Regions from separate parts of the Pantoea sp. sgz302252 genome, predicted to be linked through region 1. Evidence: riboswitches for the same ligand, from Rfam matches in the RefSeq annotation. Region 1 holds a riboswitch; each other region holds the start of a gene.
What was found. Region 1 has a riboswitch for thiamine pyrophosphate ahead of thiB (thiamine ABC transporter substrate binding subunit). Riboswitches for the same ligand answer to the same signal wherever they lie in the genome.
Positions count from the first base shown of each region.

Region 2: linked by a shared signal. The riboswitch ahead of thiM (hydroxyethylthiazole kinase) and the one ahead of thiB (thiamine ABC transporter substrate binding subunit) in region 1 are both predicted to bind thiamine pyrophosphate.
Region 3: linked by a shared signal. The riboswitch ahead of thiC (phosphomethylpyrimidine synthase ThiC) and the one ahead of thiB (thiamine ABC transporter substrate binding subunit) in region 1 are both predicted to bind thiamine pyrophosphate.

Region 1 is NZ_JBLFJW010000002.1:254,570-260,002, forward strand. Features, by position in the region: gene ACLW56_RS02880 (DedA family protein) at 1-152, shown strand, start outside; gene thiQ (thiamine ABC transporter ATP-binding protein ThiQ) at 253-951, opposite strand; gene thiP (thiamine/thiamine pyrophosphate ABC transporter permease ThiP) at 935-2,545, opposite strand; gene thiB (thiamine ABC transporter substrate binding subunit) at 2,521-3,504, opposite strand; TPP riboswitch at 3,537-3,642, opposite strand; gene sgrR (HTH-type transcriptional regulator SgrR) at 3,693-5,348, opposite strand.
Region 2 is NZ_JBLFJW010000003.1:59,323-64,755, reverse strand. Features, by position in the region: gene ACLW56_RS03460 (GNAT family N-acetyltransferase) at 1-13, opposite strand, end outside; gene ACLW56_RS03455 (RcnB family protein) at 71-400, opposite strand; partial or broken gene ACLW56_RS03450 (LysR family transcriptional regulator) at 616-963, shown strand; partial or broken gene ACLW56_RS03445 (transposase) at 973-1,074, opposite strand; gene ACLW56_RS03440 (hypothetical protein) at 1,314-1,760, shown strand; gene ACLW56_RS03435 (DUF2786 domain-containing protein) at 1,844-2,938, shown strand; TPP riboswitch at 3,098-3,194, shown strand; gene thiM (hydroxyethylthiazole kinase) at 3,231-4,010, shown strand; gene thiD (bifunctional hydroxymethylpyrimidine kinase/phosphomethylpyrimidine kinase) at 4,007-4,807, shown strand; gene ACLW56_RS03420 (GntR family transcriptional regulator) at 4,844-5,433, shown strand, end outside.
Region 3 is NZ_JBLFJW010000044.1:6,056-11,488, reverse strand. Features, by position in the region: gene thiF (thiazole biosynthesis adenylyltransferase ThiF) at 1-357, opposite strand, end outside; gene thiE (thiamine phosphate synthase) at 350-985, opposite strand; gene thiC (phosphomethylpyrimidine synthase ThiC) at 985-2,880, opposite strand; TPP riboswitch at 2,963-3,063, opposite strand; gene rsd (sigma D regulator) at 3,118-3,621, opposite strand; gene nudC (NAD(+) diphosphatase) at 3,718-4,491, shown strand; gene hemE (uroporphyrinogen decarboxylase) at 4,531-5,433, shown strand, end outside.

The DNA.
Region 1 (5,433 bases):
CTGACAAGCTGACAAAATATCTGCCACGCGGTCGCTTGCTGTGGCTGACGCCGACGTTGGTTGTGCTGGCGATTGTCTCGTTGTATCTGCTGTTCAAACACCCGTTGATGCCGGTGTATCTGGAGATTTTAGGGAAAGTGGTGAGCCGGTAGTTCACCCTCAACCTTCAGCCCAACATGCCCGGCGGCACTTCGTTTGCCGGGCCTACGGAGTCTGTAGGCCGTGCAAGCGTAGCGCCGCCCGGCATTGTTTTCAGGCGCCGATCCCCAATAAATGTGAGGCGCTGGCTTTCCCACTTAGCAGCTCGTCCGTTGCGCCATCCCAGGCGATACGCCCATCGGCAACAACCAGCGAGCGTTCGGCAATCTTCGCGGCATCTTCCACGCTGTGAGACACCATCAACAATGTCAGTTGCTGGCGACGGCAAACGTCGCTGACCAGTTGCAGCATTTCCTGTCTTAGCGCCGGATCGAGTGCGGAGAAAGGTTCGTCCAGTAACAGCACCGGCTGTTCACGTACCAGGCAGCGTGCGAGCGCCACACGCTGGCGTTGGCCGCCGGAGAGTTCACCCGGCAGGCGATCCAACAGCGATTCAATCCCCATTTGCGTGGCGATGACGTCCAGCTTGTGGCGTTGCGCATCATTGAGCCTGAGACCCGGATGCATACCCAATCCGATGTTTTGCCGCACGGTTAAATGACTGAAAAGATTATTTTCCTGAAACAGCATCGACACAGGGCGCTTAGAAGGAGGCGTGTCGGTATGCGGCTGATTTTCGATAAAAATCGACCCGCTGGCAGGCGTCAGAAAACCGGCAATCAAATTGAGTAGCGTACTTTTCCCTGCGCCACTTGGGCCAAGCACGGCAATCTGCTCCCCTTGTCTGGCGGTGAGCGTGAAGCGCATCGGCAGGTGCTCGTAAAGCCAGGTAACATCATTGAGTTTTAGCATGGCGGCCCGGAAGTTTTTCAATCACGGTGAATAACAGGAAACAGAGCATCAGCAGAATAAACGCGGTCACGGCACCGTCCTGGCTGCGGTAGGCTCCAATCTGCTGATAAAGATAGAACGGCAGGGTGCGGAAATCTTCATTGCCGAACAACGCGACAACGCCAAAATCACCCATTGATAATACGCAGGCAAACGCCATCGCCTGTGCCAACGGCCTTTTCAGCGCCCGCATTTCCACGACCCGAAAGCGAGTCAGTCCTTGTATTCCCAAAGACTGGCAAAGCTGGCTGTAGCGCGTTGTTGCATCCCGCATTGGGCTTTCCAGCACTTTCAATGCATACGGAATGGCCATCAGCGCATTAGTGAAAATCACGATGCCGTCGGCTGAGGTGGGCAAGCCAGTGCTGTTGTTGAGCAGCAAAAAGAAACCTGTCGCCAGCACGATCCCCGGCATCGCGAGGATCAGCATGCCGCTCAGTTCCAGTGCTTGCCCGGCAAGATTTTGCTGCCTCGCTCGTAGCTCACGGCTGCTCCACAGCAACATCACGGTCAACACCAGACACAGCATGCCTGCGCAAATCGCAATGCGCAGCGAGGTCCAGATAGCCCGCCAGAGAACGGGCTGGCTGAGCACCTCGGGCAGGTTTTGGTTGAGACCATCCACAATAACCGCCAGCAGCGGCGGCAGAAGCAACAGCAGGGAAAAGCCGATCAGCAGCGTGTCGGCAATCTGGCTGAGCAACTTGTCTTCCGGATCGCGCCAGTCGGCGTGTTGAGTATTGCCTGGGGCTATGGATTTGCTCAGGCGCTGGCTGATTAGCATTAAACTCAGACAGCAAAGCATCTGGACAATCGCCAGCATCGCGGCGCGACCAGGATCGTAATCAAAACTGAGCGCCTGATAGATAGCGAGCTCAATGGTGGTCGCCTGCGGGCCGCCGCCGAGCGAAAGGACTGTGGCGAAACTCGCAAAACACAGCATGAAAATCAGGGCGGCTACAGCGGGAATTTGCCGCCGCATCCAGGGCCACTCAACAAAGCGAAAGAAGGTGTAACCGCGCATACCAAGCTGTGCGGCTAACTGACGCTGCTCGCTGGGGATTTGCTCCAGCGCCTGCAGAAGCAGGCGAGTCGCCATCGGCATATTAAAGAAGACATGTGCCAGAAGAATGCCTTGCAGGCCATACGGCGAAAACGTCCAATCCCAGCCTACGGCGTGAAAGAGGTGCGCCAGCCAGCCCTGACGGCCATAGACGCTGAGAATGCCAAACACGGCGACCAGTACCGGCAGGATCAGCGTCATCGCGCACAGGCGCAGCAGGATTAGGCGCCCAGGAAAACGACGGCGGTAAAGCGAGCGGGCCAAAAAAATGGCCGGGATAACCGACAGCAAAGCCGACAAAAAGGCCTGCCAGAAAGAGAAGCGCACGACATGCCACAGATAGCTGTCGTGCAGAAAATCACGCCAGCTTCCTGCCGGAGCGTTAAACCACAGCGCAAGGAAGGCCGCCAACGCGACGGCCACCATCATGATGGCGACCGTCAGGCCTGGCATTAGCCAGCCGGCAATTACTGGCTGACGGCGCGTTGCCATTCAGCAATCCAGTTCTGTCGGTCAGTGGCTACCTGCTGCGGGGTATATTCCAGTGTCGTTTTCGGTTTCACCAGACCGTTGAAGCCAGCAGGCAGTTCGACCTGGGTGACAGGATACATCCAGTTGCCGGTCGGGATGGCTTTCTGGAAGGCCGGGCTGACCATAAATTTCAGGAATTTTTCGGCCAGTTCTGGCTGTTTGCTGGAGGCGGTGCGTGCGGCGACTTCGACCTGCAGATAGTGCCCTTCCGCAAAGTCAGCCGCGGCGTAGTTGTCTTTCTTCTCTTCGATGATGTGATAGGCCGGAGAAGTGGTGTAGCTCAGCACCAGGTCGCTTTCCCCTTTCAGGAACAGACCATAAGCTTCGCTCCAGCCTTTGGTGACGGTAACGGTTTTAGCCGCCAGTTTCTGCCACGCTTCTGGCGCTTTATCGCCATACACTTTTTGCATCCACAGCAGCAGGCCGAGACCCGGTGTGCTGGTACGCGGATCTTCATAGATAACACGCCATTTCTGCGGGCTTTCGACCAAATCCTTCAGGCTTTTCGGCGGGTTCTTCAGTTTGTTTTTGTCATACACAAAGGCGAAATAGCCATAGTCGAACGGCACAAACGTATCGTTTTTCCAGCCGCCAGGCACCATCATCCCTTCAGGCGATACGCCGCTTTTAGCGAACAACTTAGTTTGCGTCGCCGCTTCCAGCAGGTTGTTGTCCAGGCCAAGCACGATGTCAGCCTTGCTGTTTTTGCCTTCCATACGCAGACGGTTGAGCAGCGACACGCCATCTTCCAGCGCCACGTATTTCAGCTCACAGTTGCAGTCTGCTTCAAAGGCTTTTTTGACCGCCGGTCCTGGGCCCCAGTCGGCAGAGAAAGAGTCGTAGGTATAGACGGTGAGAACAGGTTTCGCGAACACAGGCAGGCTCACGAGCGCCAGTAACGGCAGGAGTTTCTTTAGCACTTTGCACCTCAAAAATTAGGGGTGGCAAAGGATTTTGAGTCAGCCTCAAATCCCTTCGCCGGCGTTATCCGGATCAGGTTCGACGGGTATTTTCTCAGCACGCGCTCTTTGCAGAACGCAGCACCCCGTTGAGAACGGCGCTATTGTAATGAGTTTGTGACATTCCGAAAAGCAATCATGCGAAGAGATCACGGATCGGGCGGGGCAAACCACGCAGATTTGAAGTCAAACCAGCCCAGGGTGTTCATCCGCAGGCCGCGCATACTGCGTTGACCCTGAATCATCAACCAGTGGTGAATGAGCGGCACGACGGCGCGTTGGGTGATGAGTTGCTGGCACCAGTTCGCCAGATTCATTTCGCCGGATTGCCATTCGCTCGCCGCCTGCTGCCAGTCCAGCGAAATACAGTGCTGGATCAACGGCACTTCAAACAAATGGGAAAACAGCGAGAAATCGAGCGGCAGCGTGAAGTTAGCGCTGTTTAGCCACATATCGCTTTGCGCCTCGCCACGGTGCCATTCGTCGTAATCCACTTCCTGAATGACGAGTTTTACCTGATGTTCAGCCAGCAGGCGGCTCATGATGCGCGCGATATTTTTATGTTCCAGATGTTCGCGATAGTAGGTGAGGGTCAGCGTTTCCAGCCCTGCGGGTTTATCCCCTTTGCCGGGACGAGCGTGATGCCAGCGAGGCAGCAAGCCGTACGCCGGGAACCAGTAGCCCTGATACTGCTCGTCAGCGTGATAGAGCAAATTGGCCGGGGAAAGGATCTGGCTGACCCAATCGCGAACCTCGTCCGACAACCCTTTCTGGCTTCGGGCATCGAACAGCAGGTAATAGCACCCTTCTTCCAGACGGCTTTCTACGGCTTTTTCGCCGCCCGCCGGGCCTTCCAGCGTCAGGCCACAGGTGACCTCTTCGCCAATGTCCGGCAGCACCCAGACATTCACTTCGTCAATCAGCGCCCGAAAACCGAAAAAATCATCGAAGGCATGGATTTTTAACTGGTTTTCGTTGTTACGTGCCACCGCGTAGGGGCCTGTACCCACCGGCATGGAGGCGAAATTTCCCAGTGTTTCCCATTCCTGCGGCAGGATCATCGCAGGAATATGTCCTAGCAACCATGGCAGCCAGCGGTCAGGACGTGACAGCTGAATATCCAGCGTCCAGGCGGTCGGTGAACTGATTTGCGCGATATGCGCGTAAAGCGGCAGGGTGTTGATTCGCTCAAGTGAGGCGATGACGTCTTCCATCTCCAGCTCGCGACCATGATGAAAATGAATGCCAGGCCGAAGATAGAAGCGCCAGTGTAAAGGGGAAATTTGCTGCCAATGGTGCGCAATGTCCGCTTCCAGTTCCCCATTTTCCTCATTTATGCGGGTCAGGGCGCTAAAAATCTGGCGTGCCATATGGGTTTCAGAGCGGCGTAGCGGGGTGCCGGGCAGTAAATTGCGCATCGGACGATAGTAAAGCACCCGCAGAATATGCCGACCCTGGCGAAAACTGCGCCCCAGATGTGACACTAACATTTGCCGCACGGCGGCTTTATCGCCGACCAGTTGCACCAGCTGGTCGATTCGATCCTGCTCCAGCAAATCTTCCGCACGCTGTTGTTGCAGCGCCAGCCCGGTATAGAGAAACGTCAGGTGTGAGCGCTTGCCACGCCCGGCTTCCGCCTGCCATTTCAACCAGCCTCGTTCTTCCATGGTGTTCAAAAGCGTACGCATATGGCGGCGGGAACAGCTCAGCAATTCCGCCAGCTCATTGAGCGTGGTGTCCTGAGATTTACCGTCGCAGCATTGCCAGAGACGGATGAATTGTTGTTGCAGACGGCCCGAGGACATAAAAGGGGAACTCCTGGCGAAAACTCAGCAATTTATTAATCCCTATATTAAGCCAATAATCACTCCCGATGAAGTGAGGAGGTGA
Region 2 (5,433 bases), on a different contig from region 1:
GGCGGATGACCATCCTCTTTCTCCGGCGTGAAGTGACTGTGAGCACCGGGGATGCTCACAGCGAGCACGATTAGCGATGATAGAAAATCTCGCCATCGTAGACTTTGACGATTTTGCCGTCAGCGTCGGTGATCAGCACGTAGTTGCCGCCCATGTATGTCCAGTGGGTGCCCGCGTCAGGGGCTGGCAGGTTACGTAACTGCCACTGTTTAATATTGTACTCTTCAGTACGGTACATTTCCGGGACGGCATCACCGATGTTGAAATGGGTGAAATCCGCAATAAAGTCTTTCAGTTCATATTCCTGAATCCCGGAAGTTGACACCGTTGCGGGTGCAGCCGATACCGCACCTGCTGTCGCCAGCAGTACGCCCAGAAGCATTATTTTTGTTTTACGCATTACCTTCTCCACACAGTCTTTCAATCGATAGCCTGGACTAAAATTCGCCGCCCCGTATCATTCCTGATGCAGCGGCCTGCTGGCAAGTGTCTTGCAAGCAAAAAAGTGTAAGCAAACCCCGAAATACGCTCATCTTTACGGCGCTGAAGGGGCTTTTTGAGACGATTCCGATGAATCCGGTTTACACTATCAGGTGTTAACGACGGGAGAAGAAAATGCTCAGACTGGAAGGTCTGACAGTGTTTGTGCGTGCAGCGGCACTGGGCAGCTTCAGCGTGGCGGCACGAGAAGCCGGTTTTGCGCCAGCTCAGGTGAGCGCAGCGATCAAGCGCCTTGAAACTCAGCTCAACATCAGGCTATTCGCGCGTTCGACGCGAAGCCTGCGCTTAACGCCGGAAGGTGAAACCTGGCTCCCTTACGCCACGCAAATGCTGGAAACATTGCAGGCCGGTCTGCAAAAAATTCAGGCACCGGAAGATGAAGTGCGTGGGACATTGCAGATTGCGGTGCCTTCAGATTTAGGGCGCAACCTTTTACTGTCCGTGTTTCAGGATTTCAGGCGACTAACACACGAGACGTGTTGCCACGCTGGAAATAGAATGGTCACGATCAACAACCTGTTTTACCGCTTTAATTTTAAACTCTTCGGGATAACGCTTACCGCTCATGGGCACCTCTCTTTAAGCCATCTTAAATGGCTCTGAGGTATCTGTTAAACCCGTGGCGATTCAGAAAAAAATCCACCATTTTATGGAAGCCGTCAGCCCCTTTCCTGGAGGGAAACGTGGTCAGGCAAAAAGTATAACGATTTAGTTACTTACCGAATGTTTTATCTATTATGAATTTTTCACTGTATTGACTCTCGCGATGAATAGTGTAGGGTCGTGTTATTTTTATTCTAGAGAGTCTGAAAATGTTAACAAAAATTAAAAAGGGTGCAATTGCTTTATTGTGCATAATTGTTGTCATTTTTGTTAAATCTTTGGTGGTAGACGCCAAAAATGTTACATCCAGCTATCAGGAGCACAGTGCAAAAGAAAATATAAAAAGTGCTATGCAAAAGAACTGCGGTGGAAAAATAGATACAAAAATTGATGGGGTCACCAGTGTTAATAGCTGTGATTATGATATAGATAAAAATGCCTTTATTTTTAATTATGATGTGGCGGTTAATTATAATGATGTCGCACCGACTTTTTCAGATGCAGAAAAAATAAAAAGCGAGGCCGTCATGAAAATAAAAAATTCGACACATGCTAATACTTACATTAAAAACAATATTTCTTTGGTTTATAATTACTATAGCTTGGATCGAAAATTAATTACGAGTATCTTTATATCACCTTCAGAATTAAAATAGATTTTAGTTTTTATTTTTAACTATTTACGATTAAATGGAAGATTACGCGATAATGATGTGATGATGTATTAAGGATAATAGCAATGGTTAATATTGATAAAATTCGAAAAATACTGATGCTGGCCTTTAATAACAGAAATAAAGAAGAAGCAACGACCGCTTTCCGGCAAGCATATACGCTTATGCAGCATGGGAAGGTTAAAATCGAACAAGTATTTGGTAATTCTCTTAGTGATAACAAACAGAGAGAACAAGAATTGGTACTAAAATATAATGAGCTGCTCACGGCAAAAAAACTACGTGAAGAAAATTCTCACTTAGAAACCAGTAATAGGGAAAACGTAAAAATTATTCTTGAGATGCAAGAGAAAAATTCAATAAGGAAAGATAAAAATATTATCGGATATTGCGTGTCGGCTTTCATTGCTGGTATGGTGACGGTAGTAGTCATCGGTAAAGACAGACAGAGTGATTCCGTGGTTGCCAGTACTTATGCTCCACCAACAACCATCAGTACCGAATCTACCAATGCGGGAATTCCCATTCCCGATAATAATAATACCACCCCAAATATGAAGTCTGAAATTCCTACAGTTGTCCGGAGATTCTCATTTAAATATGGTATGATCAGTAATGCCACCGGGAAAAGTGTTAAGCGCGATATCATCGTGATGAGTGATGGAGCAATCACTGATAGTGTTTATGGGAAATTGCAGCATGTTTCTGATGATCTTTATAAAAATGTAAATGGAAACTCTTTGCGGTTCGAAGAGATTAATGCTCACCATATTATTCTCAATGGCAGTGACACATTTACTGATGATTCTGCATCGACAAATCTGACCGAGATAGCTGAAGAATTTAAGGAGGCTAATGCCCGCGACATTGCCAATGTAACCAGAAAAGGAGGGGATAGCTACCTTACCTATGCCAATGGTGAATTTGTACAAATGTATGCATTTCAGGATAAGCTTATTTATGTGGATATTAATGGTTATGGTGAGTTTAAAACTTATATCTATTCAACTATGGATTCCGACAGCGGTAACATGGTTTACACCAAACAAAATAGTAATAAATACATTAAAATAGGCGGCGTGCCTTTATATACTTCAAATAATAACATGAATAATGTCATAAATAGTTTTAGGGGTAATCCAGTGGTGAAGCTCAACTAATTTTATCTATTATCGTAGAGTAAAGTAAGTATCCGGAGTTTTCATCTTAATATGAAACAAGTACGTTAAGGTGAAGAAAATTGGAATTTCATTACGATCAGACGTTCTTGTGTTAACAAGCTTCTTTCTTTAGTCTATGAGACGATGATTTATTCTTCATCAAATGACTCGGGGTGCCCCATCGCTGATGGGCTGAGAAATACCCGTACCACCTGATCTGGATAATGCCAGCGTAGGGAAGTCAGAGACCCACGCAGGGTATCGCTTCTTCACCGTCTGGCAGGAGCGCACTATGCAACCTGACCTGCTATCTTCGGCGCAAATCGCGCACACTTCTCTTCTATTTCGGCGTTTTTCGCCGCTCGTTCACTGCATGACCAATGACGTGGTGCAAACTTTTTCCGCCAATGTATTGCTGGCGCTGGGGGCTTCTCCAGCCATGGTTATCGATAAAGCTGAAGCGCCGCAATTTGCTGCCATTGCTGACGCGTTGCTGATTAACGTCGGGACGCACACTCAGGAACGTGCCGTCGCGATGCGGGCCGCTGTCGAAAGCGCCAATGCGGAGAATAAGCCCTGGGTGTTGGACCCGGTGGGCGTTGGCGCTATCGCGCTACGCACGGAATTCTGCCAGCAACTGCTGCCGCTCCGGCCTGCGGTGATTCGCGGGAATGCCTCTGAAATCAACGCGCTGGCGGGTATGAGCCAGGGCGGTCGCGGTATGGATACCACCGACACGGCCAGTGCCGCTTTGCCTGCTGCACAGGCGCTGGCGCGTCAGATATCCACTCTGGTTGTTGTGACCGGGGAAGTTGATTACGTGACCGACGGACGCCGAACCGTGATGGTCACGGGCGGCGATATCATCATGACCAAAGTTGTCGGAACCGGATGCGCGCTCTCTGCGGCAGTTGCTGCCAGTTGTGCGTTGCCAGGCGATCGTCTGGATAACGTCGCGGCGGTCTGTGGAATGATGAAGCAAGCGGGGAAAGTGGCGGCGGAGAACAGTAAAGGCCCAGGCAGTTTTGTGGCGGCTTTTCTGGATGCGCTGTGGGCGGAGGGCAACGTATGAAACGTATTAATGCACTCACCATTGCGGGCACAGATCCAAGCGGCGGCGCCGGGATTCAGGCCGATCTTAAAACGTTCTCGGCGCTTGGGGCGTATGGTTGTTCGGTGATCACCGCGCTGGTGGCGCAGAACACGCAGGGCGTACAATCGGTCTATCGCATTGAGCCTGACTTTGTGGCCGCTCAGCTTGATTCGGTGTTTAGCGATGTGCGCATCGATTCGACCAAAATCGGCATGCTCGCAGAAACGGATATTGTTGAAGCCGTGGCGGAACGTCTGGCTCGCTATCAGATTAAAAACGTCGTGCTTGATACCGTAATGCTGGCAAAAAGTGGCGATCCGCTGCTCTCCGTTTCCGCTGTTGATACGTTGCGTAAGCGCCTGTTGCCACAGGTTTCTTTAATCACCCCTAATCTGCCTGAAGCGGCGGCGCTGCTCGATGCGCCCCATGCGCGTAATGAACAGGAAATGCTGGAACAAGGTCGCGCTTTAGTGGCGTTGGGTTGTGAGGCGGTGTTGATGAAAGGCGGTCATCTGACAGAGGCAGAAAGCCCGGACTGGCTGTTTACGGCTGAAGGTGAGTATCGCTTCACCGCCCCGCGCGTACAGACTAAAAACACCCACGGCACCGGCTGTACGCTTTCGGCGGCGTTGGCAGCGCTCAAACCGCGTTGTGGCAGTTGGCTCGAAACCGTGCCAGAGGCGAAACGGTGGTTGTCGGCTGCGCTGGCGCAAGCAGATTCACTGGAAGTCGGAAAGGGGATTGGGCCGGTGCATCATTTCCACGCGTGGTGGTAGTATACTGGCTGACACTGTCAGCAAGGATTACCCGAGATGGAACAAGCGCATACCCGGCTTATTGCTCAACTGACCGAGCGCATTGCCGCCACGGATAACACGCCGCTGTACCTGAAATTTGCCGAAACGGTCAAAAATGCGGTTCGCAGCGGCTGGCTGGAGCATGGCAATATTTTGCCCGGCGAGCGCGATCTCAGCAAACTGACCGGCGTGTCTCGCATTACGGTGCGTAAGGCGATGCAGACGCTGGAAGACGAAGGCGTGGTGACTCGCGCGCGCGGCTACGGCACGCAGATCAACAACATCTTTGAGTATTCGCTGAAAGAAGCGCGCGGTTTTTCCCAGCAGGTGGTATTACGCGGCAAAAAGCCCGACACGCTTTGGGTCAACAAACGTGTGGTGGAGTGTCCTCAGGATGTGGCTGAGCAGCTGTCGCTCACGCCGAAAAGTGACGTATTTCTGCTGAAACGTATTCGTTATGTGGATGAAGAGGCGGTGTCGATTGAGGAGTCCTGGGTGCCCGCGCACCTGATTGCGGACGCGGACGCCATCGGTATTTCGTTGTATGACTATTTCCGCAGCCAGCACATTTTCCCGCAGCGTACTCGCTCACGCGTCAGCGCCCG
Region 3 (5,433 bases), on a different contig from region 1:
GGCTTGCATGACCTGCAGCTCCAAAGATCGACCTTCCAGCCGTTCATTCAGCGCGATGAGTGTGATTTCAGGGTTTAGCTGCGCAAGACGTTGCTGCGTCGCTTCCGCTTTTGGGTGGCTGATATCGTCGGCAGTAAACAGGATCTGGCGCTGTAAGTTACTGAGATGCACCGTGTCATTATCGGCCAGCACCAAAGTGCCAATGCCAGCGCCAGCAAGGTACAGCGCGGCAGGTGAGCCCAGGCCCCCAAGCCCAACAATAAGCACCCGGCTGGTGAGTAATTTTTGCTGGCCTTCCACCGCAATATCTTCCAGCAGGATTTGACGGCTGTAACGCATGAACTCGTGGTCATTCATTGCCTGCTCCCGCCATTTCAAGGAGCTGCGCGGTGGCAAGCTGCCAATCCGGAGCCTGGGTAATGGCGCTGACCACGGCGATGCTTCCCACGCCAGTTGCCAGAACAGCAGGGGCGCGCTCAAGACTGATCCCACCAATAGCGACTGTTGGATAATCTCTCAGACGTTCTACGTGCGTGCCGAGTTGCGCCAGCCCTTGCGGGGCTGACGGCATCTGCTTGGTTTGTGTTGGGAAAACATGGCCGAGTGCGATGTAAGAAGGCTTCACCACCAGCGCCACCTCGATTTCCATATTGTCATGAGTAGAAACACCAAGGCGTAGTCCGGCCTCACGAATGGCTTTCAGGTCAGTGACCTCCAGGTCTTCTTGCCCCAGATGCACGCCGTAAGCCCGGTGCTTAATTGCCAGTCGCCAATAATCATTGATAAACAGACGAGCGTTGTATCTGCGGCCAAGCTTAATGGCAGCAATGACATCGGCTTCCACCTCCTCGTCGCGTTTGTCTTTTATGCGCAACTGAAGGGTACGCACTCCGGCTTCGAGCAGACGCTCAAGCCACGCAACGCTATCTACCACCGGGTAGAGGCCAAGGCGAAACGGCACGGGCGGAAAATCTGGCTGATACATCAGGCTTCCTCCTTGCGCAGATAAATTTCACCACCTTTGGCGCGGAAGCTGTTCGACATATCACTCATGCCCGCGTCGATGGCTTGCTTTGCCGCGTAGTCACGGACTTCCTGGGTGATTTTCATTGAGCAGAATTTAGGGCCGCACATTGAACAGAAATGAGCGACTTTGCCTGATTCTTGCGGCAGCGTTTCATCGTGATAAGCGCGGGCGGTAAACGGATCGAGCGCCAGATTGAACTGGTCTTCCCAACGGAATTCGAAGCGTGCTTTTGACATAGCGTTATCGCGTATTTGCGCGCCGGGGTGGCCTTTTGCCAAATCTGCGGCGTGCGCGGCGATTTTGTAGGTAATCAGCCCCTGTTTCACATCTTCTTTATTCGGCAAGCCGAGGTGCTCTTTGGGTGTGACATAGCACAGCATCGCGCAGCCAAACCAGCCGATCATCGCCGCGCCAATACCAGAAGTGAAATGGTCGTAGCCCGGAGCGATATCAGTGGTCAATGGGCCGAGGGTGTAGAACGGCGCTTCGTGGCAGTGCTCAAGCTCTTCGGTCATGTTGCGGTGGATCATCTGCATCGGCACATGGCCCGGGCCTTCAATCATCACCTGCACGTCGTATTCCCAGGCGATTTTGGTGAGTTCACCCAGGGTATGCAGTTCGGCAAATTGGGCTTCATCATTCGCATCCTGAATAGAGCCCGGACGCAGACCATCACCCAACGACAGCGACACGTCATAGGCGGCGCAGATTTCGCAAATCTCGCGGAAGTGTTCGTAGAGGAAGTTTTCCTGATGATGGGAGAGGCACCATTTCGCCATGATGGAGCCGCCGCGGGACACAATCCCGGTCAGGCGTTTGGCGGTCATGGGAACATAACGTAGCAGCACGCCCGCGTGAATGGTGAAGTAGTCCACGCCTTGTTCAGCTTGTTCCAGCAGCGTATCGCGGAACGCTTCCCAGGTCAGATCTTCGGCGATCCCGTTCACTTTCTCTAATGCCTGGTAGATCGGAACTGTGCCGATCGGCACCGGGCTGTTACGCAAGATCCACTCGCGCGTTTCGTGGATATAGCGCCCGGTAGAAAGGTCCATGACGGTGTCTGCGCCCCAGCGCGTGGACCACACCAGTTTTTCTACTTCCTCTTCGATGGAAGAAGTGACCGCCGAATTACCGATATTGGCGTTGACCTTAACGAGGAAGTTACGGCCGATAATCATCGGTTCAGATTCAGGATGGTTGATGTTGGCAGGAATAATCGCTCGCCCGGCGGCAACTTCGTCACGCACAAATTCAGGCGTGATGTTCTCTGGCAGGCGTGCGCCGAACCCTTCTCCTGGGTGCTGGTGGCGAAGTACTTCGCTACGAATGCGTTCGCGGCCCATGTTTTCACGAATCGCGATGAACTCCATTTCTGGCGTGACGATCCCCTGCCGGGCATAGTGTAACTGGGTGACGCGCTTCCCTGATTTGGCACGCTTTGGTGTTAACAGCCCGGTGAAGCGCAGCTCATCCAGGCCATCATCGGCAAGACGCTCTTTGGTGTAAGCGGAACTGCGTTCGTCCAGCGCTTCGCTATCGGCACGCGCATCAATCCATGGCTGGCGCAGTTTTGCCAGGCCCTGCTGCACGTTAATCGCGATGGCTGGATCGCCATACGGGCCGGAAGTGTCATACACCGGCACGGCTTCGTTTTCTTCGAATTGAGGCTGCTCTTTGGTGCCACCCGTTAGCGTTGGGCTGAGCTGGATTTCACGCATGGGGACGCGAATATCTTCACGGTAGCCGTTGAGGTAAATACGTTGAGAATTGGGGAAGGCGGTCCCTTCGAGGGTATCGATAAAGTGTTGAGCTTGCGCGCGTTGTTCGCGGCGGGACAGTTTGAGTGTAGACATAGCACATTCCAGTAAAGTAAGGATATGGCTTGTCAGACGACGGATGAAGCAAGAGAGAAGATCGCCGGGAAGGCGATACAACAGCAGATTGACTCTTGTTCCCTTCGCAGGTATTAGCCTGATCAGGTTCCGCGGATCCCGAATTAACGGTCTCAGCCCAAATGGGCACTCCGACAAGATAAACCCTCGTCAACCGACGAGGTGAAGGTTGTAAATTACTCGTTAACGCTTAAGAACTCAAGCCGGGCGCGCAATCTGATTTTCATCATTGGCGCTGCCGTTGAGTTTGTTATCCAGTGCCAGCGCAATCAGGCTGTCTTCCAGCGTGAAGCGGGCGGCGAGGGCTTCGCCCAGCATCGATAACGCCTGCTGGAACTCCATGCAGTTGTCGTCATCAATGGCAGTTTCCAGGCTGGAATCATACAGATCCATAATCTGTTGCGTGTTGCCTTCCAGTTGCGGATACAGTTTTGTGGCGGCTAAAAGTGGGTTTTCACCTTCCAATTCGCCGACAATGCGTTCATAAATACTGAAGTGACCGGCTGAGAGGTAATCCACCAGACGCTGACAAAAATCGTCCAGTGCTTTCTCATTGAGACGCGTAAACGATCCTTTACCAGGCTTAATGCCAACCAGATTGTAGTAAGCGACGAGCAACTGCTTACGAACCTGTAGCCACTGATCGACCAGATGATGGCTGCCGCCAACGCGCTCTGTCAGGCTTTCTAACTGGTTTAGCATGATTGACTCCGCAAGTTGAAGTGTAAAACGGCTCACCCAAAAAATGTAAAAACACTGTTAACAAAGTGCCAGTGAAGCGAAGGTAGTGCAATAGATATGGATCGTATAATTGAAAAATTAGATCGAGGCTGGTGGATAGTCAGCCACGAACAGAAATTATGGCTGCCGGGTGGGGAAATTCCGCACGGCGAGGCGGAAAGTTTCGATCTTACCGGCAAGCACGCCATGCAAATCGGTGAATGGCAGGGCGAACCTGTCTGGCTGGTTCAGGAGGCGCGTCGTCATGAGTTGGGCACTGTTCGGCAAGTACTTGATCAGGATGTTGGCTTATTCCAGCTTGCAGGGCGTGGCGTGCAGTTAGCGGAGTTTTATCGTTCGCATAAATTCTGCGGTTACTGCGGGCACACCATGCACCCAAGTAAAACCGAATGGGCCATGCTTTGCAGTCATTGCCGTGAGCGTTATTACCCGCAGATAGCGCCTTGCATCATTGTGGCGATTCGTCGGGATGATTCGATCCTGCTGGCGCAACACACTCGCCATCGCAACGGTGTGCATACTGTGTTGGCGGGCTTCGTTGAAGTTGGGGAAACCCTCGAGCAGGCGGTAGCTCGCGAAGTGATGGAAGAGAGTGGGATTCGGGTAAAAAACCTGCGTTATGTGACTTCGCAACCGTGGCCTTTCCCGCAATCTTTGATGACCGCTTTTATGGCCGACTATGACAGCGGCGATATTGTTATCGACCCGAAAGAGCTCTTGGAGGCGAACTGGTATCGCTATGACTCGCTGCCGCTGTTACCGCCGCCGGGTACTGTGGCGCGCCGCCTGATTGAAGATACGGTCGCGATGTGTCGGGCAGACCACGAGTGATGGTACACTGAGCGCCTGACGCATTAAGGAACTGCAACCATGACCGAACTGAAGAACGATCGTTATCTGCGTGCGCTGCTGCGCCAGCCTGTTGATGTCACCCCCGTCTGGATGATGAGGCAAGCAGGCCGTTATTTGCCGGAGTACAAAGCCACCCGCGCTGAAGCTGGCGATTTTATGTCGCTGTGCAAAAATGCCGAGCTGGCCTGTGAAGTGACGCTCCAGCCGCTGCGCCGTTACCCGCTGGATGCGGCGATCCTCTTCTCGGACATTCTGACCATCCCTGATGCAATGGGCCTTGGCCTCTATTTTGAATCCGGTGAAGGCCCACGCTTTACCTCGCCGTTGAAAACCAAAGCCGATATCGAAAAGCTCCCTGTTCCCGATCCTGAACAGGAACTGGGCTATGTGATGAATGCGGTTCGTACCATTCGCCGTGAATTGAAGGGCGAAGTGCCGTTGATTGGTTTCTCTGGCAGCCCATGGACGCTTGCGACCTATATGGTGGAAGGTGGTAGCAGCAAGGCGTTTACCGTCATCAAAAAAATGATGTACGCCGATCCGCAGGCACTGCATCTGCTGCTCGATAAGCTGGCGAAGAGCGTCACGCTCTACCTCAACGCGCAAATTCGCGCGGGCGCGCAGTCGGTCATGATTTTCGATACCTGGGGAGGAGTGCTTACCGGGCGCGATTATCAGCAGTTCTCTCTCTACTATATGCATAAAATCATCGACGGCCTGCTGCGTGAAAATGAAGGTCGCCGGGTGCCTGTGACGCTGTTTACTAAAGGCGGTGGGCAATGGCTGGAAGCGATGGCCGAAACGGGCTGCGATGCGCTGGGTCTGGACTGGACAACCGATATCGCCGATGCGCGTCGCCGCGTAGGCCATAAAGTGGCACTTCAGGGCAACATGGATCCGTCGATGCTTTACGCTCAACCA